3 regions of the Cloacibacillus sp. genome follow, and region 2 is predicted to be linked to each of the others. Evidence: riboswitches for the same ligand, from Rfam matches in the RefSeq annotation. Region 2 holds a riboswitch; each other region holds the start of a gene.
The links. Region 2 has a riboswitch for cobalamin ahead of LIO98_RS09130 (TonB-dependent receptor). Riboswitches for the same ligand answer to the same signal wherever they lie in the genome.
Positions count from the first base shown of each region.

Region 1: linked by a shared signal. The riboswitch ahead of LIO98_RS01170 (hydratase) and the one ahead of LIO98_RS09130 (TonB-dependent receptor) in region 2 are both predicted to bind cobalamin.
Region 3: linked by a shared signal. The riboswitch ahead of LIO98_RS04425 (sirohydrochlorin cobaltochelatase) and the one ahead of LIO98_RS09130 (TonB-dependent receptor) in region 2 are both predicted to bind cobalamin.

Region 1 covers NZ_JAJBUX010000008.1:5,029-14,928, reverse strand. The annotation lists gene LIO98_RS01185 (CoA ester lyase) at 1-392, opposite strand, end outside; gene citD (citrate lyase acyl carrier protein) at 392-754, opposite strand; gene LIO98_RS01175 (NADP-dependent isocitrate dehydrogenase) at 823-2,028, opposite strand; gene LIO98_RS01170 (hydratase) at 2,071-4,404, opposite strand; cobalamin riboswitch at 4,758-4,947, opposite strand; gene LIO98_RS01165 (FAD-linked oxidase C-terminal domain-containing protein) at 5,233-6,672, opposite strand; gene LIO98_RS01160 (electron transfer flavoprotein subunit alpha/FixB family protein) at 6,674-7,681, opposite strand; gene LIO98_RS01155 (electron transfer flavoprotein subunit beta/FixA family protein) at 7,695-8,480, opposite strand; gene LIO98_RS01150 (ArgE/DapE family deacylase) at 8,809-9,900, shown strand, end outside.
Region 2 covers NZ_JAJBUX010000071.1:10,375-20,274, forward strand. The annotation lists gene LIO98_RS09085 (2-oxoacid:acceptor oxidoreductase family protein) at 1-151, shown strand, start outside; gene LIO98_RS09090 (4Fe-4S binding protein) at 148-492, shown strand; gene porA (pyruvate ferredoxin oxidoreductase) at 482-1,678, shown strand; gene LIO98_RS09100 (thiamine pyrophosphate-dependent enzyme) at 1,665-2,597, shown strand; gene LIO98_RS09105 (sugar O-acetyltransferase) at 2,792-3,421, shown strand; gene LIO98_RS09110 (hypothetical protein) at 3,554-3,943, shown strand; gene LIO98_RS09115 (YgeY family selenium metabolism-linked hydrolase) at 4,050-5,210, shown strand; gene LIO98_RS09120 (hypothetical protein) at 5,222-5,407, shown strand; gene LIO98_RS09125 (DUF3842 family protein) at 5,509-5,925, opposite strand; gene LIO98_RS09130 (TonB-dependent receptor) at 6,076-7,947, opposite strand; cobalamin riboswitch at 8,096-8,273, opposite strand; gene LIO98_RS09135 (DUF3788 domain-containing protein) at 8,437-8,865, shown strand; gene LIO98_RS09140 (helix-hairpin-helix domain-containing protein) at 8,871-9,152, shown strand; gene LIO98_RS09145 (M20 family metallopeptidase) at 9,249-9,900, opposite strand, start outside.
Region 3 covers NZ_JAJBUX010000035.1:20,638-30,537, forward strand. The annotation lists gene LIO98_RS04415 (ABC transporter ATP-binding protein) at 1-160, opposite strand, end outside; partial or broken gene LIO98_RS04420 (iron ABC transporter permease) at 157-1,176, opposite strand; gene LIO98_RS04425 (sirohydrochlorin cobaltochelatase) at 1,180-2,085, opposite strand; cobalamin riboswitch at 2,228-2,412, opposite strand; gene LIO98_RS04430 (histidine phosphatase family protein) at 2,478-3,074, opposite strand; gene LIO98_RS04435 (aminotransferase class I/II-fold pyridoxal phosphate-dependent enzyme) at 3,071-4,081, opposite strand; gene cbiB (adenosylcobinamide-phosphate synthase CbiB) at 4,081-5,025, opposite strand; gene LIO98_RS04445 (amidohydrolase family protein) at 5,182-5,976, shown strand; gene LIO98_RS04450 (S-layer homology domain-containing protein) at 6,053-7,621, opposite strand; gene LIO98_RS04455 (cytosine permease) at 7,697-9,001, opposite strand; gene LIO98_RS04460 (hydantoinase B/oxoprolinase family protein) at 9,138-9,900, opposite strand, start outside.

The DNA of each region.
Region 1 (9,900 bases), on a different contig from region 2:
GCCGTTTCGATCATCGCGTGGATCTTGACCGAACCGAGGGGCAGGCCGCATCTGTTTTCTATCTCCGTTATTTTTTTATCGGCGAGCAGCACATCCTCGGGACCGTTGCACTTCGGCAGGCGCACGGCCTCTGGCGCGCAGGGGATTATCTCTTCCAGGTCTTTCTCAAAAAACTCGGTATCCGCGCCGTTTATCCTGACGGTCACAAACAGGTCTTTGAAGTCAAATCTCTTTAGAAAGACCGCGACCATCCGGCGCGCCGCGTCCTTTTCCGTGAGCGCGACGGCGTCCTCAAGGTCCAGCAGGATGCTGTCGGCTCCGAAGATAGGCGCGTGCTGAATCATCCCGGGGGAGTCCCCTGGAATATAGAGCATCGAACGGCTGGGCTTCATCACATCGCCTCCTTAGAGGTGTCGGATGTCACAGATTTCCACCACGACGCGAGAGCGATACTGCCCTCATCAGAATCAGGTTCGGCACACGCCGGACGTTCAGGCTCCGATGCGCGTTCCAGCGCCGTTTCCAGACGCGCGCGTATCGTTATTTCGATCGCTCCCTGGTCATGGATGGAGACCTTGACGCCGCCTATATTGTGCTCTTTCAGAACTTCGTCTACAAGCCTCCTGGTCCTATTCGCGAAGATGGCGCTGTTTGCGCCGCTGTATTCAAGCTCGGTGGTCTCCGCGGGGGAGACCGTTACCTGACAATCCGACGATTCCAGCGTACCCGCGCTGGCGGTACGGACAATCCTCATAACTGCAAACCACCTTTCGTTACGGTTAAGAGGCGCCTCTAAAATAAGCGCGCCTCTGTAATTATATTTTACAGCTTCCCGGCTATCGACTGGAGAAATTCCTCAGTCGTCAGCATCTTCTTATTCGGCACCTCGGAGATGGCGAAGATATCCTTCGTCATTTCGCCGCTCTCAATCGTTTCAATAGAGGCCCTCTCCAGACGTCCGGCGAACTCCTGAAGTGCGGCGTTGCCGTCCAGCTCGCCGCGCTTGCGGAGCGCGCCGCTCCAGGCGAAGATGGTCGCCATAGGATTCGTCGAGGTCGTCTTTCCCTCCAGATGCTGGTAGTAATGGCGCGTCACCGTACCGTGGCCCGCCTCGTATTCGTAGATACCATCCGGCGATACAAGCACTGAGGTCATCATCGCGAGGCTTCCGAAGGCGGTGGCCACCATGTCGGACATCACGTCTCCGTCGTAGTTTTTGCAGGCCCAGATAAAGCCGCCCTCGGAGCGGACGACGCGCGCCACGGCGTCGTCTATCAGCGTATAGAAGTACGTGATCCCCGCCTTTTCAAATTCAGCGCGGAACTCTTTTTCATAGATATCCTCAAAGATCAGCTTGAAGGTCTGGTCGTATTTCTTGGAGATGGTGTCTTTTGTCGAGAACCAGAGATCCTGCCCGGTATCCAGCGCGTACTTAAAGCAGGCGCGCGCAAAGCTGGAGATTGATTTTTCAAGGTTGTGCATCCCCATCGCCACGCCGGGGCCCTTATATTCAAAAACCGTCTCCTCCTGGCGCTTGCCGGCGTCGCCGTCCGCGGGCTCGAAGATCATTTTCAGAGTTCCGGCGCAGGGGATGTTCATCTCGACATCCTTATATATATCGCCGTAGGCGTGGCGGGCGATGGTGATGGGCCTCTTCCAGGTGCTGACGGTGGGGCGTACGCCCTTCACCATGATCGGCGCGCGGAATACCGTGCCGTCAAGGATCGCCCTGATCGTCCCGTTCGGGCTCTTCCACTGCTTTTTAAGGCCGTACTCCTCCACACGCTGCGCGTTAGGGGTGATGGTCGCGCATTTGACGGCTACGCCGTATTTTTTCGTCGCCTCGGCGGAGTCCACCGTCACCTGGTCGTCCGTCTCGTCGCGGTGTTTGAGGCCGAGGTCGTAATATTCCGTCTTCAGCTCCACATGGGGCAGAATGAGAGTCTCCTTTATCTGCCGCCAGATGATCCTTGTCATTTCGTCGCCGTCCATCTCCACGATGGGAGTGGTCATTTGAATCTTTGCCATGTGATTGAGTCCCTCTGCTTTCCTTTTGCATTATTTATGCGTCTATTTGTTTTCGCTCGCGTAAAAGTTCATGAGACAGCCGGCAAGAATTATCGCCCGGTCGTCTTTGGTAAGCCCCGGCATTTTGAGGCTTATCTTTTCGCCTTCGCCGCCGGGGCCGATAAGCCGCGCTTCGACCTCTTCCGCCCCGCTCTCTATCGCGGCGCGGATATGGGGGATGAGAACCCATTCGCCGGCCTTAAATTTATCGCGGTCGGCGCTGTCGGCGATAAAGGGGATCATCCCCCAATTTATAAGGTTGCTGCGGTAACGCTTCGTCGCGTATTCCTCGGCGAAGTTGGCCTGTCCGCCCAGCACCCTCTGCGAAGAGGCGGCCTGCTCGCGCGCCGAACCGTCGCCCGGCTTTACGGCGAAGATGACGCTGCCGATGGCGGTCTGCGCCGAGGCGTCGGCCATGCCGGCGGAGGCAAGCAGTTTTTTCGCCTCGCCGCTGACGGGGACGCCACCCTCGACAGCCGCGCGGCGGTCGTCTTCCAGAACTTGGGCGGCTTGGGCGCGCCCAACATAGAGCGGATCTTTGCGCGAGAGGGCGAACTGCGCAAGTTTAAGCGGATTGGAGCGCAGTGAAGAGGTCTCTCCTGAGGGGATCAGCTCGTCGGTGGTCGTCACGGGGTCGGTGATGACGGAGGCTATCTTCAGCAGAAGGTTCTCCGCCAGAGGATAGACCTTCGGCCATGGCCTGATATTCGGCCCGTAGATAAGCTCCTGGCTGTCGTCCGCTTTGCCAAAACCGTGATAGACCTTCTTTTCATAGAGATCGCCGCGGAACTTATAGGGTTTGTCGTGGAGCAGTTCCCCATAACGCTCGGCCGATGTCAGCACGCCGCCGTTGGCCGCCGTGGCGGCGATGGAACGCGCGTCCATCAGCGCGACGGAGGAAATCTGTCCCTCTCCCGGCTTTGAACCTTCGCGGTTGGGGAAATTCCTCGTCGTATGACGAATGCTGAATCCGTGGTTCGACGGCGTGTCGCCAGCACCGAAACAGGGGCCGCAGAAGGCCGTCTTCACGACGGCGCCCGCCTCCATAAGGGCGCCGACAGAACCGTTGCCGATGAGCTCAAGCATAGCAGGCTGGCTGCCGGGATAGACGCTGAGCGAGAATTCGCCGTTGCCAACGCTGCCTCCGCGCAAAATCTGCGCCGCCGCGACGACATTGTCAAAGGTCCCGCCGGAGCAGCCGGCGATGATCCCCTGATCCACGCGGATCTTGCCCTCCTTAGATATCTTTTCGGTGAGATTGAGCTTCAGCTCCGGATTCTCCAGCTTGCTGCGGGCGTCATCCTCCACCCGCTTCAATATCTCATAGGGGTTCGCGTTGAGCTCGTCTATCGTATAGACGTTGCTGGGATGGAAGGGAAGGGCGATCATCGGCTTTACCTTGTCGAGCTCCACTACAATGGCCGCGTCATACCAAGCGGCAGCGGCCGGCTCGAGCCGCCTGTAAGCCTCCGAGCGTCCGTGAATATGAAAATATTCCTCGACCCTCTCATCGGTGCGCCAGACGGAGGTCCAGCAGGCCGTCTCCGTAGTCATCACGTCGATGCCGCTGCGGAACTCCACCGGCAGGTTCGAGACTCCGGGGCCGACAAATTCCATCACCTTGTTCTTTACAAAGCCGTTTTTAAAGACCGCGCCGATGATCGCCAGCGCGACGTCCTGCGGGCCGACTCCGGGACGCGGGGCGCCGGTGAGATAGACGGCGACGACGTCGGTGCGCGGAAAATCATAGGTGCGTCCGACAAGCTGTTTCACAAGCTCCGGGCCGCCCTCGCCGACGCCCATCGTCCCCAGGGCGCCGTAACGCGTATGGCTGTCCGAACCAAGAATCATCCGTCCGCAGCCGGACATCATCTCCCGTACATAGGAATGGATGACCGCCAGATGCGCGGGGACAAACTCTCCGCCATACCTCTTCGCGGCCGAGAGGCCGAAAAGATGATCGTCCTCGTTGATCGTCCCGCCGACGGCGCAGAGCGAATTATGGCAGTTTGTCATGACATAGGGGATCGGGAAGCGCTTCATGCCGCTGGCGATCGCGGTCTGGATGATGCCCACATAGGTGATGTCATGCGAGGCGAGGCTGTCAAAGCGTATCCGGTAATTATCCTTCGTGCCGGAGGCGTTATGCGCCGCGATAATATTGGCCGCGATCGTCCCTCCGGCGGCGCTCTCCCTGTCCTCCGGCAGCCGTTCCAGAGGCTTCATTCCCGCGGCCTGAATCTCTTCGTTGACCGCGGAGAGCCCCTTTTTCTCCACATCCTCCACCAACACGTTTCCGTTAAACAGATAAACGCCCTTTTCAATCAGCCTGATCAAATCCTCATCCTCTTTTCTTTTTGTTTTTCTAATATTTTCAGAATTTATAGTAAAATTTAAAATATAGTCATCTCATATTCTCTTTAGGACATTTAACTCAGCAGATACAACATTGTCCCCTACAACTAAAAGTCCACTCCAATGACAGTAAAATATACTATAGTAAATATTTATTATTTACTTTTATTAGTTATATTATTTTATTGTCAAGTTACAAGGCCAACAGATGCCAGCAAGCGGAGGGTAAAAAAAAAAATGCCGCCTGCAAAGAAAAACACCGCACAGACAACATCATATGGCCGCCGTACAATCTAAAGACGATGGCTCACGAAACAATATCCGCCCGCGCAGATTTATCCCTCGACGGTGTAAGCAGGTCTCCTGGCTTCCATTCATCCTAATTTCGCATCTTCCCAGACAGACGTCCAGTGATCCCGCGATTTCGTCATGACAACAGTGGTGGGGCCGCTTTGGTTTTTAACCAAATTCCCTTGCTTTTACACCGCTATTTTTATCAATGTCACTATATCCTCATGTTTTATAAATGTCAAGTTATTTTTATGCATTAGCGACATATTTTCACAATTGACAACAAAATGACACAATATAATAAATTGTTGTTTTATTTGGAAAATTAGATACTTTTACAGAACTACTTCAACACCAGCGTATCAAACAAAAGGACTCCCGCAGTTAGAAGCCGCCATAATAACGTACCCAACAAACACACCATCACAAAAAGCAAAGGCACCTACAATTAAAGAGGTACCTTTGCAATAATAAATTTGATATAAAAAAATGGGATGTACTTCTTAAATATACAACACCCTATTCCCAGGGAACAATTTTACCGGGATTGAGTATATTGTTTGGATCGAAGGCAAGTTTTACCCTGCGTATCAAATCTATTTGAGCATCATCAAGAAATTGCGAAATATACGCGGCACGCTTCAACCCCACGCCATGTTCTCCCGTGAGCGTCCCCTCAAGCTTTATAACAATCGTGTAGAGCTTTTGCCGCACGCCCCCAATAATCTCGCGCCATCCAGGGGTTTCCCCCTCCAGATATAACGTTACATGCATATTACCGTCGCCAAGATGACCATAAGCAGCATATTTCACACCCGCACCGTGACATATGTCATCCAACTCCCGCATAAAATCTGCAACAGCGCTTGCAGGAATGACGACATCCTCATTTGACACCTGAATTGGAGCATGTGCCCATACAGCTTCAGCAACACTTTTACGCCCTTTCCACAGCTTATCCTTCACCGTTCTGTTATCCGCAACGAATACCTCCAAAGCCCCCTGCTTTAGACATATATCCCCTATTTTCTCAATTTCATCAGCAAGACGCTCTCTTTCATTTCCCTCATACTGTAATATCAAATGCGCATCAGCTTCGTTCGAAAATGGAAATTTTGTCCGTAGATATTCCTCTGTAAGCAACATCGACTGCTTATCGATAAATTCTATAGAACTGGGGATACTCTTGCCCTCTGTCATTATCGCAGGGACCGCTTTTATTGCGCTCTTGACATCTGCAAAAGGGACCAAAAGGTCTACAACAAAAGATGAGCTGGGCAAAAGTCTAAGTATTATCTTTGTAACAATCCCAAGGGTACCCTCCGACCCTACCATCAGATGAACGAAATCATATCCTGTCACATCTTTTCTTCTTTTGCCCCCAAACCATGTAACGGAACCGTCCGGCAACACAACTTCCATACCTAGTACATGATTACCTGTTGGACCATACTTTACAACCTTATTGCCGCCGGCATTTTCCGCCACGTTACCACCGATAAAAGAGGCATCACCGCTGCACGGGTCACCGGCATAGAGCAGACCATGGTCGGCAGCTGCTTTGTTTATCTCAGCAGTAACTACTCCTGGTTCAACGGTAATCGTCAGGTTCTCCATATCGAACTCCAATATTTTATTCATGCATTCCAAAGAAAGTTCTATGCCACAAAATGCGGGCACAGCACCCCCTGATAATCCTGTACCAGCCCCTCTCGGAGTAACAGGAATCTTTTTATCATTCGCATACCTCATAAAATCAGATATCTGTTCCGTATTTTCGGCAAAACATACCACATCAGCAGTATATTCTTTATCCCACAAATGTAGCGCAACTTCATCCTTTGAATATGCCGTAACCTTTTCCCTATCTACAGACACTCCTGATGGACCAAAAATTTCAACTAGATCGCGTACCGTTGTCTGAGTAACACGCGCAAAATCAAATTTGGCAGTCATCATATCAGATAACCTCCCGCCTAATCCTATTTATCAATACAGGGACGATATCTTTGAAATCTCCACATAGAGCAACATCCGCTATTTGAAAAATAGGCGCTTCTGGATCTTTATTGATAGCAATAATCTTCTGTGCCGTCTGCATTCCGGCAAGATGCTGTATGGCACCTGATATGCCTATAGCAAAATAACATTTGGGAGACACCACCCTGCCTGAAAGTCCTATTTGATGGGGATATCCTATCCATTTTGCTTCAACCGTAGGCCGAGAAGCCCCTACTCCTCCACCAAGAAGCTCCGCAAGTTCGTGCAGCATATTAAAATTTTCCGCTTTCCTGAGCCCCTTACCACCAGAGACAATCACATCTTTATCCTGCACGTTGGACACCGTTTCAGAGGCATATTCCTTACCAATAACTTCTATACGACTCTCCAGTAAGGATGGCGGGATATCAAGAAAAATAATTTCACCATTACCATCCACATGTTTTTCAGGCATACGAAAAGTTTTAGGCCGAACGGTCGCCATTTGAGGCACATGATTGGGTGTCTTTATTGTAGCCATCACATTTCCGCCTATTGCCGGCCTGGTTTGCAGCAGCAGACCACTTCCATCCTCTATATCAAGACTGGTACAATCCGCAGTCAGTCCAGTATGCAGCATAGCAGCGACAGATGGAAGATATGTTCGTCCTGAGGTTGTAGCAGGAGCAAGGATTACCTCAGGTAGGTACTTTTCAACAACATAAGATAAAATCTTCGCGGTAATCTCCTGATTAAAATATTCTAATTTATCATGCGAAGCCACAATAACGCGTTCCGCGCCGAAACAGAACAGCTCTTCCGGCATATCGTCCAACTGTCCGCATATCAGAAGACACGTTACCCTGGTCGCCATTTTACCAGCAATTTCACGCGCTTTTCCAAGCAATTCTTTGGTAACAGAATGGATCTTATTTTGACGAATTTCACCACAAACAAGAATACCGTCGACGCAACTTTTATCTCTCAACATGATACCACTCCTAAAGTATGGCCAATTCCTTAAGAACTTTCATGACATGCTCAATACCGTGTTCTATATCCTTGCCACAATAAAATTCCGTATGTCGCGTAATCTTTGGATGTTCGATTTTTACAACTCTGGTAGGAGAACCCGCAAGCCCAACCTCTTCGCTGGAAAGGTCGATATCTGCCGCAGATATAACACTGATATCGGACCTTCGAGCCCGTTTCTTACCACTCAAGGTAGGCATAGCAGGATCGTTTATATCACTTAGTACCGTAATAAGAGCAGGAAGATAAAGCCTTTGTGTCTCAATGCCATCTTCTACCGTACGCTTTACCGTCACAAACATATCGTCTATATCCATGAAACTCACATACGTCGCACATGGGATATCCAGCATAGCGGCAATTTCCGGGCCAACTTGTCCCGTCTCACCGTCTGTTGCTTTTTCCCCGGCTAGAATAATATCGTAAGGGCCTGTTTTTATAATAGTAACAGCCAAAGCAAGAGCGGTAGCCCAACTGTCTGCTCCAGCAAAAAACCTGTCAGAAACGAGATATGCATTGTCAGCACCAAGAGCAAGAGCCTCTCTTAAAGCAATATCCGCCTGTTTAGGGCCCATCGAAATAACAGAGATATCCGCTCCGCATTTTTTTTTCACATCAAGCGCCGCCTGCAGCGCATTCAGGTCAAGTGGGTTGACAATATTTCCACTTCCCTCTCTGATCATTGTTCCCTTATCTGGGTCCATTTTTATTTCGTCAGAATCTGGGACCTGTTTTATCAAAACCGCTATTCTCATAAATCCCCCTCCATAATATATAAATATTTTTTAACTTTCATAAGAATATGAATCCATGCAGATGTATTATTTTGTAAATTTCTATATTTTGTATCCAAAACATAGAATACCATATTTTCTATCCGTGTCAATCTTTATCGTTTTTATAATTTTCATTAACACCCTAATTAACCTGCATAAACAATAGATATAATAATATTTTTTGCTAATATATTATAAAAAGCGACAAAGATTTTTATAATATTTTTGGACACAAAGTATTGACAATAAAAAAATGTATGATAGTCTTATGAAAAATAAACAATAAAGCGGATGGAGGGGAAATTTTATGCAAAATTTAATTACAGCCCTAATCAAGCAACAAGCAGGTATGTCGATAGAGATTTGCCGCGAATTGATAAAATGCCCCTCCGAAGATCCAGCCGGCGACACACGTGCGGTAGCGTCATACATACAAAAATTCTTCACAAAACATGGTATAGAGAATAACGTTATCTCCCCGCACCCTGAGAAGCCAAACGTTGTAGCTACGATCAGAGGGTCACGCAGTGGAAAACACCTTATATTCAACGGGCATATTGATACCTTTCCCGTAGGTGATATATCTAAATGGAGCGTTGATCCATTTAGCGGAGAAATTAAAGATGGGAAACTATACGGAAGGGGTGCCGCCGACATGAAGGGTGGCATCGCAGCCAGCATGACAGCGGCACTTATTTTAAACCAGTTAAAAGATACGCTGCCTGGAAAGATTTCATTTACCTGTGTATCTGACGAAGAGGTTAACGGTCCATGGGGAACAAATTATCTGCTGAAACACTATCCTGAATTGTACGGTGATGCGTTGATAAACGGAGAGCCATCTTCCGTAGAACATATCAGAATCGGAGAAAAAGGGATCTTCCAGGCCCGGATAACGGTGAACACTGCCGGCGGACACGGAGCCTACTCTGGGCTAAAAACAAACGCGATCACCGACATGGTGTATATTTTAGAATCGTTGCTATCTTTCGAAAACGAGGCACCGGAAATAGATAAAGAGGTCCGGTTATTTATGGAAAGAGCAAGAACTTCCTACGATAGGGTCCTGTGCGAAGGGGCTATGGACAAAGCTCTTAGGCCTACACTCAATATTGGAACTATAACAGGCGGAATCATGGTCAATATGGTGCCAGAACGTTGTCAGGCAGAGATTGACTTCCGTTTTCCACCAGGGGTGACATGCCGTTTTGTTGAAAAATGGCTGGACGATAAAATAAGAAAACATTCAAACTCAGACTATAAAATCATCAAAAGCAGCGACGCTCATATTACCTCCGTGGAAGAACCGCTTGTTAAAATTGCAAAAGCGACTGCCTGCGAGGTATGCGCCCATCTTGTATTTGAAAACTATAGCCTTGGAGGCACGGAGGCAGTTTTA
Region 2 (9,900 bases):
GCTCGGCGCTCTCTCGCACGTCTTTACCGACGTCCCAGTGGAGTCTTTCGTAAATCATTTCACCAGTAAGATGACGAAGCTGCCGAAGCCGGTGCTCGAGGCCAACCGCCGCGCGATACTCCGCGGCCGCACGGAGGCGGTGTTCGCATGAGCAAGCCGCAATGCTGGCAGGAGGTCCCGCTTGGCACGGTAGCCTTCGGAGCCTCCGCCCTCAAGGTGCAGACAGGGCTTTGGCGTTCCATGCGCCCCATCATCGACGCCGGTAAGTGCGTATCCTGCCTCAAATGCTGGATACAGTGCCCGGACGATTCGGTGGAGCTTAACGCCGACAACCGCGTCTGCGGGATAAATTTATTCTTCTGCAAGGGCTGCGGCCTCTGCGAGAAGCTCTGCCCCACCAAGGCGATCACGATGCGTTCCGAGGCCTCGTTTGCCGGAGAGGCGGCCCCGTCGGGAGAGAACCCGGGAGAGGTAGGCGCCCATGTCAAGTAAGATGAAGGTCATGACCTCGGGCAACCTCGCCTTTGCGGAGGCGATGCGCCAGATAAATCCCGACGTGGTCGCCGCCTATCCGATAACGCCCTCCACAGAGATCCCGATGCGCTTCGCCGATTTTGTCGCCAACGGCAAGGTCGATTCGGAGTATGTCGCCGTCGAGAGCGAACATTCCGCCATCTCGGCCTGCGTCGGCGCCTCGATCTCCGGCGGGCGCGTGATGACCGCCTCTTCGGCGAACGGCGTAGCGCTGATGCACGAGATATTCCCCATCGCCGCCGCCTTCCGCGCGCCAATCGTCTTCGGCCTCGTGAACCGCTCGCTCGGCGCCCCCGTCAACATTCACTGCGACCATTCGGACAGCATGCCTGAGCGCGACTCCGGCTGGATACAGATATACTGCGAGGACGCGCAGGAGGTGTACGACAGCGTACTGCTCGCGACGCGCCTCGCGGAGGACCCACGCGTGCTGACCCCCGTATTCGTCTGCCAGGACGGCTTTATCACCAGCCACTGCTATGAACCGGTGGAACTGCTGGCGGACGAGACTGTGAAGAATTTTGTTGGTGAAAGAACGGCGGCCTATCCGCTGCTCGATACCGATAATCCCGTTTCGTACGGCTCTTTCACCATGTCGGAATATTATTTTGAGATAAAGCGCAATCAGATGGAGGGGATGAACAACGTCCTCCCCGTCTACCGCGAACTCGCCGCGGAGCTGGAAAAGGAGACCAGACGCAATTACGCGCCGCTCGAAAGCTACCGCGCGGAGGACGCCGATTATCTGATCGTCATCATGTCCTCGGCGGCGGGCGTCGTCAAGGACGTCGTAGACGAACTGCGCGAGGAGGGCGTTAAGGCCGGCGCGCTGCGCGTGCGCTTTTTCCGCCCCTTCCCGGCGGAGGAGCTTACCGCGCTCGCGCGCGGCAAAAAGGGGATCGCGGTACTCGACCGCAGCGCGAGCATCGGCGGCACCGCCCCGCTCGCAGCGGAGGTAAAGTCCGTGCTCTATAACCTCGAAGAGCGCGTGCCGGCGCAGGAGTATATCTTCGGCCTCGGCGGGCGCGACTTCTACGCGCAGGACGCGCGGGCGGTCTTTGAGAGGATGGCGGCGGGAGATTACAGCGCGCGGGCGCGCTTTATCGGGCTTCTTGAGCGAGGTGACGAAGATGTGCGCGCTTAATATAAAGGAACTTACTAAAAAGGCCAGTCCGCTGACCCAGGGACACCGCATGTGCCCCGGCTGCGGCGCGCCCACGGCGATACGTCAGGCGCTGATGGGCGTCGACGACCCGGTGGTCGTGGTCAGCGCGACGGGCTGCATGGAGGTCTCGACGACCGTATATCCCTACAGCTCCTGGCGCATGCCCTTCATGCACATCGCCTTTGAGAACGCCGGGGCGGGCATTTCCGGCATCGAGGCGGCCTATAAGGTGCTCCGCAAGAGGGGCAGGATCGACAAAAACATCAAGTTCGTCGCCTTCGGCGGCGACGGCGGCACCTATGATATTGGCCTCCAGTCTCTCTCAGGGGCGCTCGAACGCGGCCATGACTTCACATATATCTGCTATAACAACCAGGGTTATATGAACACTGGCGCGCAGCGCTCGAGCGCGACGCCGCAGAGCGCGAACGCGACCACTTCGTCCGCCGGCAGCGCCGTTCCCGGCAAGCTGCAGCGCGCGAAGGATCTCACGGAGATCGTCGCGGCCCATGACATCCCCTATGTCGCGCAGACCTCGCTGCACAACCCCTTCGATCTCATAGCGAAGGTAAAGCGCGCCGTCGAAACGCCGGGCCCCGCCTTCGTCAATGTGCTGGTGCCCTGTCCGCTCTTCTGGAAGATAGACCCCGCCAACCAGATGGAGATATGCCAGCTGGCGGTGGACAGCAAATTCTGGCCCGTCTACGAGGTTGTGAAGGGAGAGTATTCTCTCTCCTACGAGCCAAAGAACCCGCGCCGGCTTGAGGATTTCCTCCGCGCGCAGGGACGTTACGCTCACCTCTTCAAGAAAGGGGCCGAGCGGCTCGACCTTGTCGAGGCGGCTCAGCGCGACGCCGACGGGAGCTGGGCGAAGCTGCTGAAAAAGTGCGGCAGATAAAAATTTAATGATAACGTCAGGGCCGGAGGCGGGCAGTTACCCTCCGGCCCTTTTCTTTTGTAAAAATCATTTCGCCGCCGTTGACGCGTAATTTTCTCCGAAGTATATTACCTCTTGAGCGCCAGCGGGGCGGCGGCAGATTCCCCCGCTGAAAGAGCGTGAAATTTTAGCACTAAATTCGGAGGCGCGGCGTCATGAACAACATTGAACGAAGAGACAGGGAACTGCCTTATATCGCGGACCGCGAGGTCCTTAAAGAATATCGGGCCTGCCGGAGGCTCTTACATAGGCTGAATCACACGGACCTGGCGGACTTCGCCGAGCTCAAAGCGATAGTGAAAGAGCTGCTCGGGAAATCGGAAAACGCCGTCATCAATCCGCCCTTTTTCTGCGATTACGGCTTTCATATAGAGGTGGGGAAGAATTTTTACGCCAACTACAACTGCACGATAATCGACGTGGCGAAGGTGGTTATCGGCGATAACTGCCTGATGGGGCCCAATGCCGCGATCTATACGGCGGGGCATCCTCTGCATCCCGCGGTGAGAAATTCCCTCTATGAATATGGGATCGGCGTCACAATCGGCGACAATGTGTGGATCGGCGGCGGCGCGATCATCCTCCCGGGCGTGCATATCGGCAGCGGCTCGGTGATCGGGGCCGGCAGCGTCGTGACAAAGGATGTCCCCGCCATGTCGCTGGCCGTAGGCAACCCCTGCAGAGTCATAAGGGAGATAACCGCGGAGGATATGAAGTACTATTTCCGGGACCGCGAATTCGACGAAGAATCGGCGGCGGAGATAAAAAGGTTTATGGAAAAATAGGGCGCGGCGATACCGCCGGTATGCGTACCATAGAAAAAATTTTACATTTCTCCATTTTTTCTATCCACAGGACTCTATTTTTGTTGTATATTAATTGTGGATGATAACAACACAAAATAAGGGGGGCTCTTCATGCAGGAAAAAATATGGGTCGTTGTTCAGCAGGACTGCAACGGTATCGCCTCAGTTCTCGCCTTCGACTACGAGGCCGACGCGCAGAACTTCGCGCAGGAAATGACGGCGATGGGCAAAGGAACCAACACCGTGACCGAGACGACGATAAACAGGCGTCACGAGGCGGAAGAGGCCATCGCGCGCGTCGATCTGCCGGAGTTCAACACGGAATGTATCGAATGTATCATCGACATGTCCGGCGTTCCCGAAGATAAGCAGGACGCCGCGGCGAGATATCTTGAGGAACACCGCTGCGATCTGCAGAAGGACGCCCAGAAGATGGTCGATAAATATATCAAGAAGGCGATCACCGATTTCTTCGCCGACGAGCGCATAATCCTCGGATAGACCGAATAGGGAATTGCCTAAAGGGTTCCGCGCCTGCGAAAGGGCGCCGGGCCCTTTTTTGATATACTTTTAGGAGATGATTTCACTGCCAAGCGGAGGGATGTTCATGTCACTGTCTGAGAGGTTAGAAAAAGAGCTTATCGAATTTGCGCGTCAGCTTGTCCGTCTGCAGAGCTATTCCGACCATGAGGGCGCGGTCGCGGAGGCGGTCGTCGCCAAGATGCGGGAGCTGGGCTACGACGAGGCCTTCATTGATTCGACCGGTAATGCCGTCGGCTTCATCGGCGGCGGAAAGAGGCTGATACATTTCGACTCCCACATGGACACCGTCGAGGTCAACGACGCGGAGGCGTGGCTGCTCCCGCCCTTCGCCGCGGAGATAAAGGACGGGCGGCTCTACGGGCGCGGATCGGTGGACATGAAGTCCGCCCTCGCCGCCTCGGTATACGGCGCGGCCCTCGCGCGCGAACTGGGCCATACCAAAGATAAAAGAATATGTGTGAGCGGCTCCGTCTGCGAAGAATACTGCGACGGCGAGAACATCAAAATGATGTACAGGGAGCTTTCGCTGCGCCCCGACTTCGTCGTGATCTGCGAACCCTCCGACAACGTGATAACGCTCGGCCACAAGGGCAAGGCGCAGATGCGCATAAAGACCCACGGGCTCTCCGCGCACGGCTCGGCGCCGGAAAAGGGCATAAACGCCGTCTACGAGATGGCGGAAATCATCGGGCGCGTAGAGGCCCTCAATAAAAAACTCACGGATGAGGGCAGTCCCCACGGCACGATCGTACTCTCCGACATCAGCTGCGTCACCGCCTCGCTGAACGCGGTGCCCAGCGAAGCGGAGATATACCTCGACCGCCGCCTCGTGCTAGGTGAAACGGAGGAGAAGGTGCGCGCGGAGATGGAGGAGCTCATCCGCGGCAAGCGCGCCTCCTGGGAAACAGGCACGCTGCGCCGCACCAGCTGGAAGGGCGCGCCGCTGGTCTATGAACCTCTGCACATGGCCTGGAAGCTGGACGAAGAGTCGCCGCTCTTTTTCGCGGCAAACGCGGCCTATGCGGAGACCTTTGGCAAAGCCCCCGAGAGATACGACTTCTGGGACTTCGGCACCAACGCCGTCACCCCCGTGAGCATGGGGATCGCCACGATCGGCTTCGGCCCCGGCGAATACAAGCTGGCCCACATGCGCGACGAAAACTGCGAAGTGCAAAAGATAACGGATGCCGCGAAATTTTACGCGGCGCTGATCGGCAGACTTTAAGGAGAAATAGCTTGACTGCGGATAGGGCCGAAAACCGCGGCGCGGAGGAGATAATCTGCCACTGTTTTTCGTTTACAAGAGGCGATATCGAGAACGACTATATAAAAAACGGCCGCTCGACGATCATGGAAAAGATCACGGCGGAGCTTGAACGGGGCGGCTGCCGCTGCCACGAGAAAAATCCCCGCGGAACCTGATGTCTCGGCGACGTCCGCCGGGTCGTGGACAGTATCGCCGTACAAAGATAAAAGATAGAGACCAGTCCGCGTGACGCTATGGGCGTTTCGCGGACGGTCTTTTATTTACCCTGCGGGAAAAGCTTCTGCAGCTCTTCCATAACACATTCCACAAGCCTGCCCACGGAGAGGTCCGGCACGCCCGCGATGATGTTGTTGCAGCAGTTGACGGGAACGAGTATTCGCTTCGCGCCGCTGCGCGCGACGGCGGCCGCCATCACCGGCATGATCTCGCCGAGCAGCGAGTCCGCGATCACGATCGCGACGGGGCCGATAATGACGTCCGCGTCGCGGCAGCAGACGACAACGGAATTTTCCCCCGTCGCGGCCCGGTTCGCCCCCGCCTTGAGCATCGCCGCCGCCGCGATGCTGTTGGTACCCACCGCCGTCACCGAGGCCTCCGGCATCTTCGTCCTCACCGACTGCACGATCTGCCGCCCGATGCCGCCGCCCTGTCCGTCTATCACAAGTATGTTCATAGCTCGTCTACCTCTCAGCTCTATATTTTCTGAGATAAGTATACAGCATAGGGAATTGCCGATTGACCGTTTCCAATAAAAAGGACCCCGGGTGTGCCGGCCGGGGCCCTCAGGCGGAAAGAAACGCTTGTCCTCTAAGGACAGAGGCTGTTAGAACTCGTAGGTCGCGGAGAGGATGAATCTGCGCTCCGGGTTGATGTAGCCGTTATTGTTAAGATAGAACTCTTTGTCAAAGAGGTTGACGCAGGCGAGCTTAATGGTAGTGCGGTCCACCTTCCATGACACCGCGGCGTTAACGATGAAGATGTCTTCGTCGTCGTAGGCGGCAGAGCCCGAGCTTGTAAGCTGGCGGTCTCCGTAGTAATGAGCGGACAGCTCGGCGTTCCACGGGTCTTTCTTGAAATTCAGGATTCCGGAAATATCCCAGCGCGGCATATTCGAACGCGTCCAGTCAGAACTGCCCGTCTTTTCTTCCGCGTGCAGATACGATAGTCCCTGCGTGTATGACCAGTTCTCATGGAAATTCCACTTGTACTGACCCTCAAAGCCCCAGGCGCGGTATTCGTCGACGTTGATGTACTGTGTATAGCTGTCGTTCATATTGATTTTATCTTCCATATCCATATAGAACACATTGAAGCTCCATGGGTTCTTTGCCGCATCATCCTTGACGCCGATATCGTATGTCCAGCCCTTCTCAGGTTTTAGATTGGGGTTCGGCAGCCAAAAACCGAACGCGTCCGAGTAGAACATCTGATAGAAACTCGGCATTGAAAAATAACGACCGACGGTGGCATAGTATAGAAGCCCGTTCTTATTCGCCCAGTTCAGCGAAAAACGCGGCAGGAACTCATGCGCGTCCTCTCCGTTATCCAGATCCCAATACTCATAACGTAACCCTATGTCGAAAGCGGCGGAGCCGATGGGTATGGATGTCTCTATGTAGGGAGCATACTCATTTCTTGTGTTGTCATACGGCTGATTATTTCCCCAGGGATTATCATGGTTGAAATATTCAGCTTTCTCCCTTCTGAAATCCATGCCGAAGACAAAGGGAAGATTTCCGATCTCCTGTTTCCTGTTATATGTGGCACCAAAGGTATTGCCGTCATAATTCGTCTCGCCGGAGGTGTCATAAATGGTCCTCTCGTTTTTGTGATAATATAGGCGTCCCATATTCACACCGTCGGCGTAGTTCAGCGTAAATCTCTGATATTTGTTATCCTGCCTATTTTCAGAGGTTCCGCCGCCGTAAAGGGTATCCGTGTAATTCCAGGAAGATTTGAAATCCCCTACTTCGCCGAGGAAGGACCATGCCCCCTTCGTAAAGCCAAAGTAATAATCATTTCCACGGTAATCAAGCGCGTTATCATAAAGTCCGCTGGCAGGGTCGGCGAGCCTGATCCTCGTCTCCCCCTCCTGCGTCCTCGTGTAGCCTGTGCTCACTCTCAGGTCATTACTGAGCACCACCGTTCCACGCACATTTCCGCGGAACCATTCTTTATTGCCTCCCTCTAAAGTTATACTGCCGCTTGATTTATCAGAGGGTTTGCGCGTTATGATATTGATGACGCCGCCGGCCGCGTTGGAGCCATAGATCGCAGAACCTGCGCCTTTCACGACCTCTATCCTTTCAACATCGGTGAGCGCTATGCTGCGTAAGTCAAACGGAGAACCAAGATCGGCGCCTACGCCGTAATCAGCACCCATATATGGAATGCCGTCAACCAACAACAGGACCTCCGAATTCAATCCTCTCACCGTTATTCCCTTTGACTGCGCCATCGAAGCGCTGTTCAAAAGCCCGTTGACGCCCGGCACCTTCGACAGCACATCCTGGACGTCGCGCGCGGCGCTGTTGTCGATATCCTCGCGCGTGATTACATAGGTCTGCGCCGGTACGTCCGCCGTCGACTCCGCGAGGTGCGAACCGGTGACCTCCACCGCGGCGACCTCAGCCACGTCGGCGCTGACTGCCTTCTCCGCCGCGAACGCCGGCAGGGCAAGCAATGACGAAAACAAGAAAACAACCGCTGTTTTCCTCCACAGATGATACATAAAAACACTCCCTCTGTTAAATTTTTACAAACAAAAACAAAAAGGCAGAGGCCCCAAAGACGGAGCCTCTGCCATATACGCCAAGCAAACGCTGCTACTCGCCCTCGCAAGCTGCAACTCATACGGATACAACAGATATTCTGACTCCTGATCATCCTACCGGCGCGCCTTCCCGCCTTCGGCAGTGGCACGGTGCGCTTTCGTCCCAGTTACAGCAACGGGGTTGTTCCGGATTCTCACCGGATTCCCTGACTGCATTCCGTTACAATATTTTTTTATTCTGTTATTTTACACTATAGCCGGTTGTTTTGTCAACTATATATCCATATCCTGCGGATTATTTCACTACTTTTGCGGCGACGGGTGCTTACGACTCCATACCCCTGTCATGGTACAATGATAATGTATAAAAACTCACCCGCGGGAGTCCCCGCGGAGAGAAGGCGGTGGCCAATGTTTGAAAAAATCCCCTCTGATGAAGAGATGAGCGCCCTCGTCGGCGAAGGGCTCTTCGCGGTATGGAAAGGGCTCCGTTCCATGATAGAGGCCAGTTACGACATGACCGGGAGCTGGAACGGCGGCGGCCGGCTGTGGTTCTATGAATATAAATACCGCCGCGGAGGAAAGACCCTCTGCTCGCTATACGCGAAAGAAAAGGCCATCGGCTTCATGGTGATATTCGGCCGGACGGAGAGAGCGAAGTTCGAGTCTGAGAGGGAGACTTTCTCCCAAAAGACGCGGGAGATATATGACGGCGCTAAAACCTATCACGACGGGAAATGGATGATGTTTGAACCGGCGGATGAGTCCCTTTTTCCCGATCTCATCAGGCTGCTGCGAATCAAAAGAAGACCCAACCGGCCGGACAAACAGGAGCCGTAAAAACAATGAAAAGCAATCTAAGAAAAATTCCCGGCATCGGGGAGAATATGGAGCGTCATCTTATGAACATCGGCATCAGCTCTATCGAAGAGCTGATAGGCAAGGAGCCGGAGGCGCTCTTTGAGCGGGACTGCCTCTTTAAGGGCTTCCGCGACGATTCCTGCGTACTCTATGTCTTCCGGCTCGCCGTCTATTATGCCGAGAACAAAGAGCGCGATCCGGAAAAGCTAAAATGGTGGTACTGGAAAGATAAGGAATATCATCCGCGGGGCACTAAGCTTTCGTAGTTCATGTTTGCGCCGTACGCCGCGGTTCTCGTCTAAAATGAGCGGGACGACAAAGTTACCGGCGCCCGCACACGCAGTCGCCGGTAACTTTATTATTTAAACTGTTTGCTTACCGAATCTTTTCGCGTTAAATTCATCCCTGACCTTGGCCATCTTCGCGGGATCGCTTATCAGGTCATAGGCCGTCAGCGCCAGCACCTTCGCCGCGTTGGCCAGCGCGTCGTGCGCCGCCTGCGACTTGCCGGCATCTAGGTAGTCCTGCGAATGGGCGGGAGTCCCCTCCGGGACAAAAGCTGATCTTATACACGAACCGGGTATTTCATACATAACGTTTCCAAAGTCAGTGGAGCCCGTCTTCTCTCTCGGCGGCCTTATCGTAGGCATACCAACGGCCACTGCGTTCTCCATGATCAGATCGTTCAGCGATAGCAACGGTATCTTCGCTTTGAAAAATGTCCCCTCGCGAATCTCATAGCTGACATCCGCCATCAGGGCCGCGCCTTTGAAGATATTTTTCAGCCGCTCCGCCATCGACATGACATACTCCGTATCGTATGAGCGAATGCCGAACTCACCCTCCGCCTCCGCGGGGACCACGTTGCTCGGACCGCCAGCGGAAACTATTGTATAGTGCATGCGCGCCTCGTCGCGAACGTGTTCCCGCATAAACTCCACTCCGCTGCAGGCCAGCAGCAGCGCGTCCAGCGCGCTGCGCCCCATCTCGGGATTCATCGCCGCGTGAGCCGAT
Region 3 (9,900 bases), on a different contig from region 2:
TTCCGAGGCCGCCGAGCGTACGCAGCAACATACTCTTGCCGCCGCCGTTCGGGCCGATGAGCGCCGTTATCCTGCCGTTTTCTATCTCGCCGCTGATGCCGTCGATTATCTTTTTCGCGCCGTAACCGGCGCAGAGTCCGCTGAAGGTATAGACGCTCATGTGCCGCGCCTCCTGCCCATCAATATCCAGCAGAAGAAGGGGCCGCCGATGAGCGCCGTAATGACGCCCACGGGGAGTTCGCCGAGGTTCTGCGCCGCTCCGTCCGCGAGCGCGAGCAGCAGCCCGCCGCCGAGGAAGCTGAATATGAGCAGCGGCCTTGTCGCGGGCCCCGTAAAGGTGCGCATGAGGTGCGGGACCACGAGGCCGACGAAGCCGATGATCCCGAAGAAGCTGACCGCGGCGGCGGTGGCGAGCGACGAAAGCGCGAGCAGCAGTCCGCGCAGCTTTTTCTCGTCAATGCCGAGCATCGCTCCCTGTCCCTCTGAGAGGGAGACGGCGTCTATCTGGCACGCATAGATAAAGGCAGGGATGAATAATATGAGGGCCGCGCCCTAGACCGAGAGGGCGGAAAGCGGCGAGGCTCCCGAAAGGCTGCCCATGAGCCAGAGGACGATGGCGCTGAGGCGGTCGTCCGCGATCGCCTTAAGAAAAGTAACGCCCGCGGAGAGTATCGCGTTGGTTATGATGCCTGCGAGGACTATATAGGCCGCGCCGCCGCCGCTGCGCGCGGCGATGAGGCTGACGAGCCAGAGAGCGGCCATCGCGCCGGCAAAGGCCATCGGGGTCACTGCGAACGAGCCGAAGAAAAAGCCGAGAGCGCCGCCAAAGGCCGCGCCAGCCGCTATCCCCAGCGTATAAGGCTCGGCGAGCGGGTTTGTGAGCAGTCCCTGCAGCACCGCGCCTGCGACGGCGAGCAGCCCTCCCGTTCCTACGGCGGCGAGAAAGCGCGGCAGCCTGACGCTGCGGATAACGAGAGCCTCGGGAGTGGCGCGCGAGGCTTCGTCTAAAAACGGATTCAAAAGCGCCGCGACGCGGGCGGCGGGAATATCCCACTCGCCAGCGCCGAGCCGCCAGAGCGCGGCGATGAGCAAAAGCAGACAGAGCAGCGCCGCGAGACGCAGACGCTTTATGTACAGCCGCCGTCTATGCTCAGAGAGCTCCGCCACGCCGGTCATCGTTTATTTCATCATATCCTTGATCTTGGAGACGTAGACGCGGGCCATGTCCGCATCTTCGCCAAGGCCGACGAGGAAGGTCTTAATATCCTTGTAGCCTGCCACTTTCAGCTGGCTGTACCATGATTCGGGATCGTCCTTATCGGCGAGGTCGTTGTTCGCGTGGTCGCCCGCGACGATCATCAGCGGGGAGATGACGAGCGTCTTCACGCCCTTGTCACGCTTGAGGCGCGCGATCACATCTTCGATCATCGGCGCCGCTTCGACAGTGCCAAGGGCAAAGCGGCCGGGGGCCTTCTTGTCGAGCGAAAGCTGGAGCTGGCTGTACATCGCGTTCGCGGCGTGGTGCGGCGTGCCGTGTCCCATGAGGACGATCACGGTGCCCTTCTTCGCGAGATCCTTCGCGAAGCGCTTCATGAGAATGTCGGCCATCAGATCGCAGTCGGCGGCCGATGAAAGATAGGGGCGGCCGAGTTTCAGTTCTTTGAATTCATACTTCCCCTTCACCGCGGCGACGCCGTTCACGAGTCCCGCGATGTCGTCATACTCTTCTCCGGGGATGATGTGCATCGGCATCACATAGACGTGGGTGAAGCCTTCGTCGTTCATCTGCGCGAGCGCCGATGTCGGCGTGGGAATATTGACGTTCTGCTCCTTCGCTATCTTCCTGCGGATGATGTTTGACGTGTAGGCGAGTCGGACTTCGGTGTCGGGGAAGGCCTTCTTTGCCGAGTCGACGAGATTGTCGATCGCCTTTTTCGCGTCCGGCATCGAGGTGCCGAAGGCGACTACGAGGATACCCTTCTTGTCGGGTTTATCCTTGGGAGCGGCGGCGAAGGCCGTGCCTGACATCACCAGTGTGAGCATTACGAGAGCTATTACAAACGATTTCATGAGAAATATTTCCATCCTTTCGATCATCGCCAATCCAGAATAAAATCTGGGTCCAATAAAAAAAGACCCGAAAGTGATTCTCCGAGTCTTTGTCCTGTCAGCCGATAACAAGCTGCAACAAACTATCGCGAAGATGTTTGCCCGCGCAAACAGATCCCTCCCTTTACCTTTCTCCAGCAGGTTTCCTGACTTATCTTCATCCTAACAGCGCGCCTTCCCGGAATAAATTCCAGTGACATCCTTGCGCTTTCGTCTGAACCACAGTGGCGGGGCCGCACCGGCATAGGAAAAAATCCGCACCGGTTTCCCTTACTGAGAAAGACAATATTCAATTTTGTGGTAATTATAACAGATGGCGCCCGGGTGTACAGGTGATTTTTAGCGGCGCTCCGGATAATTTTGTCACATCAGACAAAGAGAAAGCCGGGCGCGGCACTCCATGATACCAGTTCGCCATCCGCGTCAAATTCGAGAATATACATGCCTCCGTTCGGTATCCGCCACTCTCCGTGGGGAATATCTTTATCGGCGAAGCGGTGCAACACCGCGCGCATCACATTGCCGTGCATCGTGCCGGCGGCCGTTGATACTCCCGCCGCGCGGCATCGCGAAAGCAGCGCCGCAAAACCGGCGCAGACGCGCTCCGTAAAACCGTTGAAACTCTCGCCCCGCTCTATCGGACGGTCGGGGGCCGCGAGCCAGGCGGTATAGTTGGGGTCATCGTCAAGATTTGTATAGGGACGCCCCTCAAGGATGCCCAGCGAGCATTCGGATAACGCCGCGGAAAGATAATCGGCGGCGCGCCCGTATATCAGCTCGAGCGACTGCGTGCAGCGTTTCAGCGGCGATGAAAAATAGAACTCGGCGCGCGGATAGGAAAAACGCGCGCATATCTCCCGCTGTTCCGCCGCGCCCTGCGGCGAAAGCGGGATGTCGCGCTGGCCGGTCCAGACATTCTCCGCGTTCGCGAGCGACTGCGCGTGGCGGATGAGATAAATCCTCAACGGTAATCCTCCATCGCGGCGAGCAGGATGTCGTTCTCCGGTCTCGTCCGCGCCGCGATGCGCACATATCTTCCGTCGAGCCCGGGAAAATTTCTCGTGTGGCGCACGACGATGCCCCGTTCCAGCATAAAACGGATGAACCTTTCGTCGTCGTCGACCGCGGCCAGGAAATAGTTCACACAGCTGGGCAGCGTCGGAAAACCCGCCCTGTTCACCGCGGAGATGAGCCGCGGCATCTCCGCGGCGTAATAATCTTTCGTGCGGCGCAGCAGCGTGGCGTCCGCGAGGAAGAAGAGCGCCGCCTGCTGCGCGAGGCCGCTGACGCTCCAGCTCGGTTGCCGTCTCTTCAGCCTCTCCGTCATCTCGGCGCCGGCGAGGATATAACCGATACGCGCCCCGCAGAGGTTGTACGTTTTTGTCAGCGAACGCAGCCTGACGACGTTAGGCCGCGGCCGGTATGGGGCCAGTGCCTCGTCGGTCCAGATAAAATCACGATAGGCCTCGTCGACGATAAAAAGCGTCCGTGGGTGCCGCTCCGCGATCTCGTCGAGCTCTCCATCGGGGATGAAGCCCCCCGTCGGGTTGCAGGGATTACAGAGCCAGACGGCTCCCTCTGCGGGAAGCTTCGCCGCGCGAAGGTCGAAGATGTTGAGCGGAGCCGCGCCGAAATTCTTCAGCGCGCGCAGATACTCGCCGTAGACCGGCTGAAGTATGCGGTTTTCCCGCGCCGCCTCATAGGAGGCGATGAGATATATCGACTCGTTGGAGCCGCTGGTCACCAGGATATTTTCCGGCGCGGCTCCCGTCGCCTCCGCGAGAAGCGCGCGCAGCGCAAGACATTCGTCGTCGGGGTAATCCTCCAGCGCCGCGCGCAGGTCAGGGACGAAGCCCCCGCGCTGCGCCACGGCGTTGGTATTGGTGCTGAAATCGTAGACGCGCTCCGGCATCGGGAGGCCGAAAAGTTCATATAACTTTTCGGGGTTTGCGCCGTGAAGCTGAAATTCCATCAGTAAAGCCGCCTCTCGACCGCAAATATCAGCACCGCGCAGAGCGCTACGGAAATGTTCATTATATAGTGGGCGTGCAGGATGTCGTTGGGCTCCGGTTCACGCAGATCGTCGCCGAGCGTCGGACGGGCCTCCCACTCGCCGCCGTAAAAGGCGCCGCCGCCCAGGCGGATGCCGAGCAGCCCCGCGAAGACGCTCTCGCCGTGGGCGCTGTTCGGACTCTTGTGATTCAGACGGTCACGCCGGAATATTCTCCACGCGCGGCGGTAATCCATGTTGGCGAGCGCGCCCGCGCCGATGGCGATGACTGCGCCGAGGCGCGCGGGGATAAAATTCAGAATATCGTCGAGCTTTGCCGCCGCCCAGCCAAAATCGCGGTAACGCTCGTCGTCATAGCCGACCATAGAATCCATCGTGCTCGCCGCCTTGAAGAGCCAGGCGAATACCGCGGCAAGCCCAAACAGCGAGCCGGCCGTCATCCAGAAGAGCACGGAGACTACGCCGTCGATATAACTCTCCGCGATGGTCTCGACCGCCGCGCGAGTAACGCCGCCAGCGTCAAGCCGGTCGGTGTCGCGGCCTACTATGCGCCCCACCTGTTTGCGCGCGCGCTCCAGATCCCCGCTTGCGAGGGCGCGGGCCACGGGCAGCGATTCATCTTTGAGGGACTTGAAGGCGATCGCCGCATAGAGCAGATATATATTGAGGGCCGTCTGCGCCCATCTGCCGATGAATCCGGCGGCGGTCATGGCCACGGCAACGACCGCCGCGACGGTGGCGAGCACCGCGGCGCAGAACAGCAGGCCGCGCCTTCTGCCATCCTCGCGGGCGTAAAAGATTTTCTCATAAAAGGTAACCAGCCGTCCCACCAGTACCACGGGGTGCGTCGGCCATTTAGGATCTCCAAAAAGGGCGTCAAGCAAAAGCGCCGCTAAAATCTGCAAAACCATTCCCCCTTGCTTATTTTGCCTTAAGCAAGATACATTCTACCCTCAATATTACAACCACGCGATAAAATTTTTGCAAAAAAACTTTGGCAGAAAACCGCCAAGCCGATTTTACCTATGCCGAAAGTAAAAAATAGTGATATAGTTTCCATCATGATTATAGACTTTCATACACACGTTTTTCCCTATAAGATGGCCGACGCGGCGATGACGAAGCTTCAGCAGCAGTGCGAGGTTCCCTATTACGCTCCGGCTACCGTGGGATCGCTTATCAGGACAATGGACGAGTGCGGCGTTGACAAAAGCGTCGTACTCAATATTGTGACGAAGGAGACGCAACATGAACACGTCCTCTCTTTTGCAAAGGAGATAGATTCGGAGAGGCTGATATCCTTCGGCTCAGTAATGCCCGGCTCGGAATACGCCCTTGAATACGTCTGGAAGATATCGGACGAGGGGCTCAAAGGCATAAAGCTGCATCCTCCGTTACAGCGCGCCGATGTGGACGATAAAAGGCTTTTCCCCGTTTACGATCTGGCGCGGGCGCTCAACCTCGTAGTTGTCTTTCACGCGGGCTGGGACGCGACATACAGGGATGAGATGCGCGCCTCGGTCGAAATGACAATCAATGTCGTAAAAAATTTCCCCGGCCTGAAACTCGTAGCCGCGCACATGGGCGGACTGCGCCTCGCGCGCGACGTTTTAGACCATTTGGCGGGAAAATATGACCTCTACTTCGACACCGCCTACGCGGCCGACCCCTGGCTCGACAAAGAGATGTTCCGCGACATCATCCGCCGCCACGGCGCGGAGCGCATCCTCTTTGGCAGCGACTACCCCTGGCACCTGCCATCAATGGAGATCAGGCTAATAAACAGCCTCGACATCGGCGAAGAGGAAAAAAAGATGATCCTCGGAGAAAACGCCGCAAAGCTGCTGGGGCTGTAATTCTAGGAAAATAGAGAAGCGAGAGAAAACTCCTCGCTTCTCTTATACATCTTATTTTTCCCATGCTTTGCGAGCATTAGAAGTTTACGTCAGTACGGAAGCGTACTACTGACTCTTTTCCCCATGCGGCACTGCCGGTGTTGTCGCCATGATCGATGTTGTCATAGACAAGTTCGAAGCGGATTGCTGGTGTATATTGATAGGCAACACCAACTCCCCATTCTGTCGCGTTATCTAGCCAGTTTGTATTAAAATCAACATTTGTAAAGTGAATGAAGCTGCTCCATTTTTTATCCCAATTTTGGTAGGCTTTTACGAACCACCATTTTGAAGTTCCGTATGGATCTGCGTACTCCATATTGCGTCCCACAAAGTCGTAATTCCCCGCACCCCCGCCTATAGAGTAGCGGTTATTGAGTCCCAAGAAAGTATTATCCTGTTGTGCGTGTTCAATCCAGAAGCCTGTGAACCCAAGTAAATCCTGTTTTATATCAAGCATGGCTTTCCATGCTTTTGGACTATCCTGAGTTTCTCCGGCCAGAGCGCCTGTGAATGCTAACGATGGTGTGGGAACATCGCGTCCTAGGTCCTGGAAATAATAAATTCCCTTGAGCTCAACGGAGGGAGTGAATTTGTATTGAGCGTAGACACCATACACATTTACGTTGTAATCTCCGTCTAGCAGGGTTCCTTCTTTCGACGGACTGTCAGTGTCGAACCAGTAGCCAGTTGCGCCCAACATGAACTTTTCGTTAGGCCTCCAGTTGATGTCAAGCACATAATTCATCAGGGAACCGGTGTCGAGAGCTCCAAGGAGGTATTCCATGAAATAGCCGTCGTTGCGTCCTATGATGGCGGTGACGCTAAGGTCTCCCCAGCTTTTTGTAAATCGGAAACCATCGGTGCGGTAGTCGCCAAAGAGAGCGTCATTATCTCCAAACAAACCGTAAGCGCCCTCAAAATCAATCAGGAAGCGCCCGAAACGGAAACCAATGTCACACGATGGGAACCTGGTGTCAGTATACATATAAGACCACAGACTATGTTGCTGGTCCCCACGGCCGTCTCCGCCTGTGGAATTTGCCCCCGTGCGGTACTCGGCAAAGAAATACGTGTCTTCGCTAATCTGTTTTGTCAGGTAAAGGTAAAACATATTTTTCGTGAACTCATTTTTTGCGCCATTTGCAAAAGTCGAATTGAAGTAATGTTTACCGCTGTCGCTGCCTGCAAACTTAGCATCGAAGCTGAACGTACCCTGTATTCTCCAGCCGCCAAGTCTTTCTTCAAGAATAGCGGATCTCTTGTCGAGCATATCGACCTTTACTCCAAGTGCGTCGAGCTCATCCTTGAATTCTAGCACGAGCTTTTTGAGAAGCACGAGATCCTGTTCGTCCGCTTTTTCGATATTTATTGATGACAGCATACGGGCGACTGCAGAGGCCATTTCATAACGATTGACAGGATTTGTTCCTTTAAAAATATCGTTGGAATAGCCAGATAGAATGCCGCGTGAGGTCAAAAGTTTCATTGCATCATATGCCCAATACCCTTGGGGGACGTCCATAAACGCGTTTGCCATCGAAGGAGTCGGAGCCGCAAAAGCCAAAATTAAAACAAGTAAAGAGACTGCCACAAAAGTTTTCATGTTAATAGCCACCTTCTTCGGTTTTTATGAATTTCGGGACGGTGCCTAGTCTAATATTTTTCTGTAGGATCCGTATTAATGGAGTATAGGGGAATACTCGTCAGGGCAATATTTTGCCTTAGCATAAGTTAGAATATAATAAAGAACTGCGCTAACAAAATAGCTCTGTATAGCAGGGATACCCAATGGATGTATATACTGAGTAAAATACCCTACCGTTATACCTGCCGACATGGCTATAGTTGCGAGCCAGTTCCATGCCAGCCTGTCGCGCCAGACCTTCCTGGAAATGAGGAAAAAGTCTGTTGCCATAATGGCGCCAACGGCAGGAAACATTAGCCCAGTCAGAAACAGGAAATCCATAAAATGATCGAGGATACCCATAAGTGCTATGACCAACGCGATGACCGAGCCAATAGTCGTGTACATCTTTCGCTGGAATTCATTTTTTGCATCGAACATATTACTAAGGCAAAGTCCCATCGAATAGACGCATACGAGTTGGGATGTCCACTGTGCAAGCCAGAGAATCAGGAACCCCCACCACCCAAAGCCCAGCCCTTTCATGATGGCGACAATGTCAAAGGTCCCCTTTCCCACCCCCATTACCGCACCCATCATAAAGAGCATGAAACCGACAATTAATACGCCTATGGGGACCATTGCCGCATTTTTGATAGTTGGCTTACAGAAGCGAGTATAGTCTGCCATTATGACCATCTGTGAGACGTTTGCTCCGACGATTAAGCTTATTGCCTCTGTCGTTAGCATTTTCTGTTCAGGCTGGAAATTAACAAGTGTGTCGAAACCTACGCCTTTGATCGACAAGTAGAAACCTGCGATACATAGCAGGACGCCTCCTGGGACGGCTACGTAATCGACCCATTTCACTGAGGAATATCCGAATATTGGTGGTAGTGCAAATAAAATACCTGCAATGATTGTCATAACGATCCACGTACCCTTTTGTGAAGTGTAATCTATGTTGAACATTGTACATAGCGCATTGCCGGTTATAGAAGTTTGGATCACCCACCAACCAATTAGGTTAAGCATTATTATGAGAGATATAACATATTTCGATTGTAAAGATCCAAAAGACGAGCGTGTTATGACAGTTGAGGAGCGTCCAGTGAGCGCACCGAGATGGCAGTTAATGCTGTCAAATATCCATGTTATCCCCAACAGGGCAAACAGGGAGATGAAAACAAACTGTTTCAGACTGAAATTCGCGATTACGCCACTGCCTGTCATGATAACACTGATGGCGAATTCACAGCCGGCCCAGACAATTGCGGCGTTCACCCAAGATTCTCTTTTACTAGGAGGTATCGGCAGTATTCCCGCTTCGTTGTTGACGGTATTATTTTCCGTTGACATGGGTGTATCTGCTCCTTTCTGTTCAAATCTTTTGCTGTTGGAAATGAGATTTGTGAAGGTACGGGTTATGGAAAATAAGTAAAGAGAAAGGAGCGCAGAACGCATTGCGCTCCTTTCTTGTTGCCGCAGAAATGTACTATGCGTTCCTGAGTGATTTGGTCATGGTCTCATCGATGTCCCCGATTTCACTTAGTACGACGCCGTATGCGGTCCTGGCCTCTTCCCGGCTGATGTACTCCTGCAAATAGTCCTCGCGGACCTTCTGAGGATCTCTTTCGAACGAGCAGCCGAATCCGCCGCCGCCGCCTGTATACACGGTAGCCGTAGTACCTTTGGCCATCGGGTAGGCGTTGACTTTTAGCATTTCTTTCACATCTCCGCCGCTTCGTACTACGACGTTTGGTTTGGCTCCATCCTTGCCGCCTTTAATACCCCAGGCCGGAGTTACAGAGCGTTCAAACCAGAGATAGAGGAAGGTATCATCATAGAGAGCTTCGTATTCCTTAATGATCCCGAGCCCGCCACGATTACGTCCGGGGCCTCCGGAGTCACGACGCAGACTGAAACTGTTGATACGGACGGGGTAGTTGTTCTCGAAAACCTCGACGGGTATGTTTTTATAGGCTCCATTTGATACGTTGATAAGAGCGTCGGAGCCGTCTGCTGTTTCGTATGCGCCCCAGCCGCCGACGGTCGCTTCGACGTAAAGATAGTTTTGGTTGTATCTTGGGTCATGCCCTGAGAGGTAAACGACCATTGAATCGCCATAGTGAGCTGCGCTGACGCGTTCGGGGCAAATATTTTCAAGCGCTTTGGGGATGAGGTCGATCAGTAATCCAAGCGATGAAAAGTACCATGCGCACGCCGACGGTTCCTCGGCTGTAAAGATAGATTTCTTC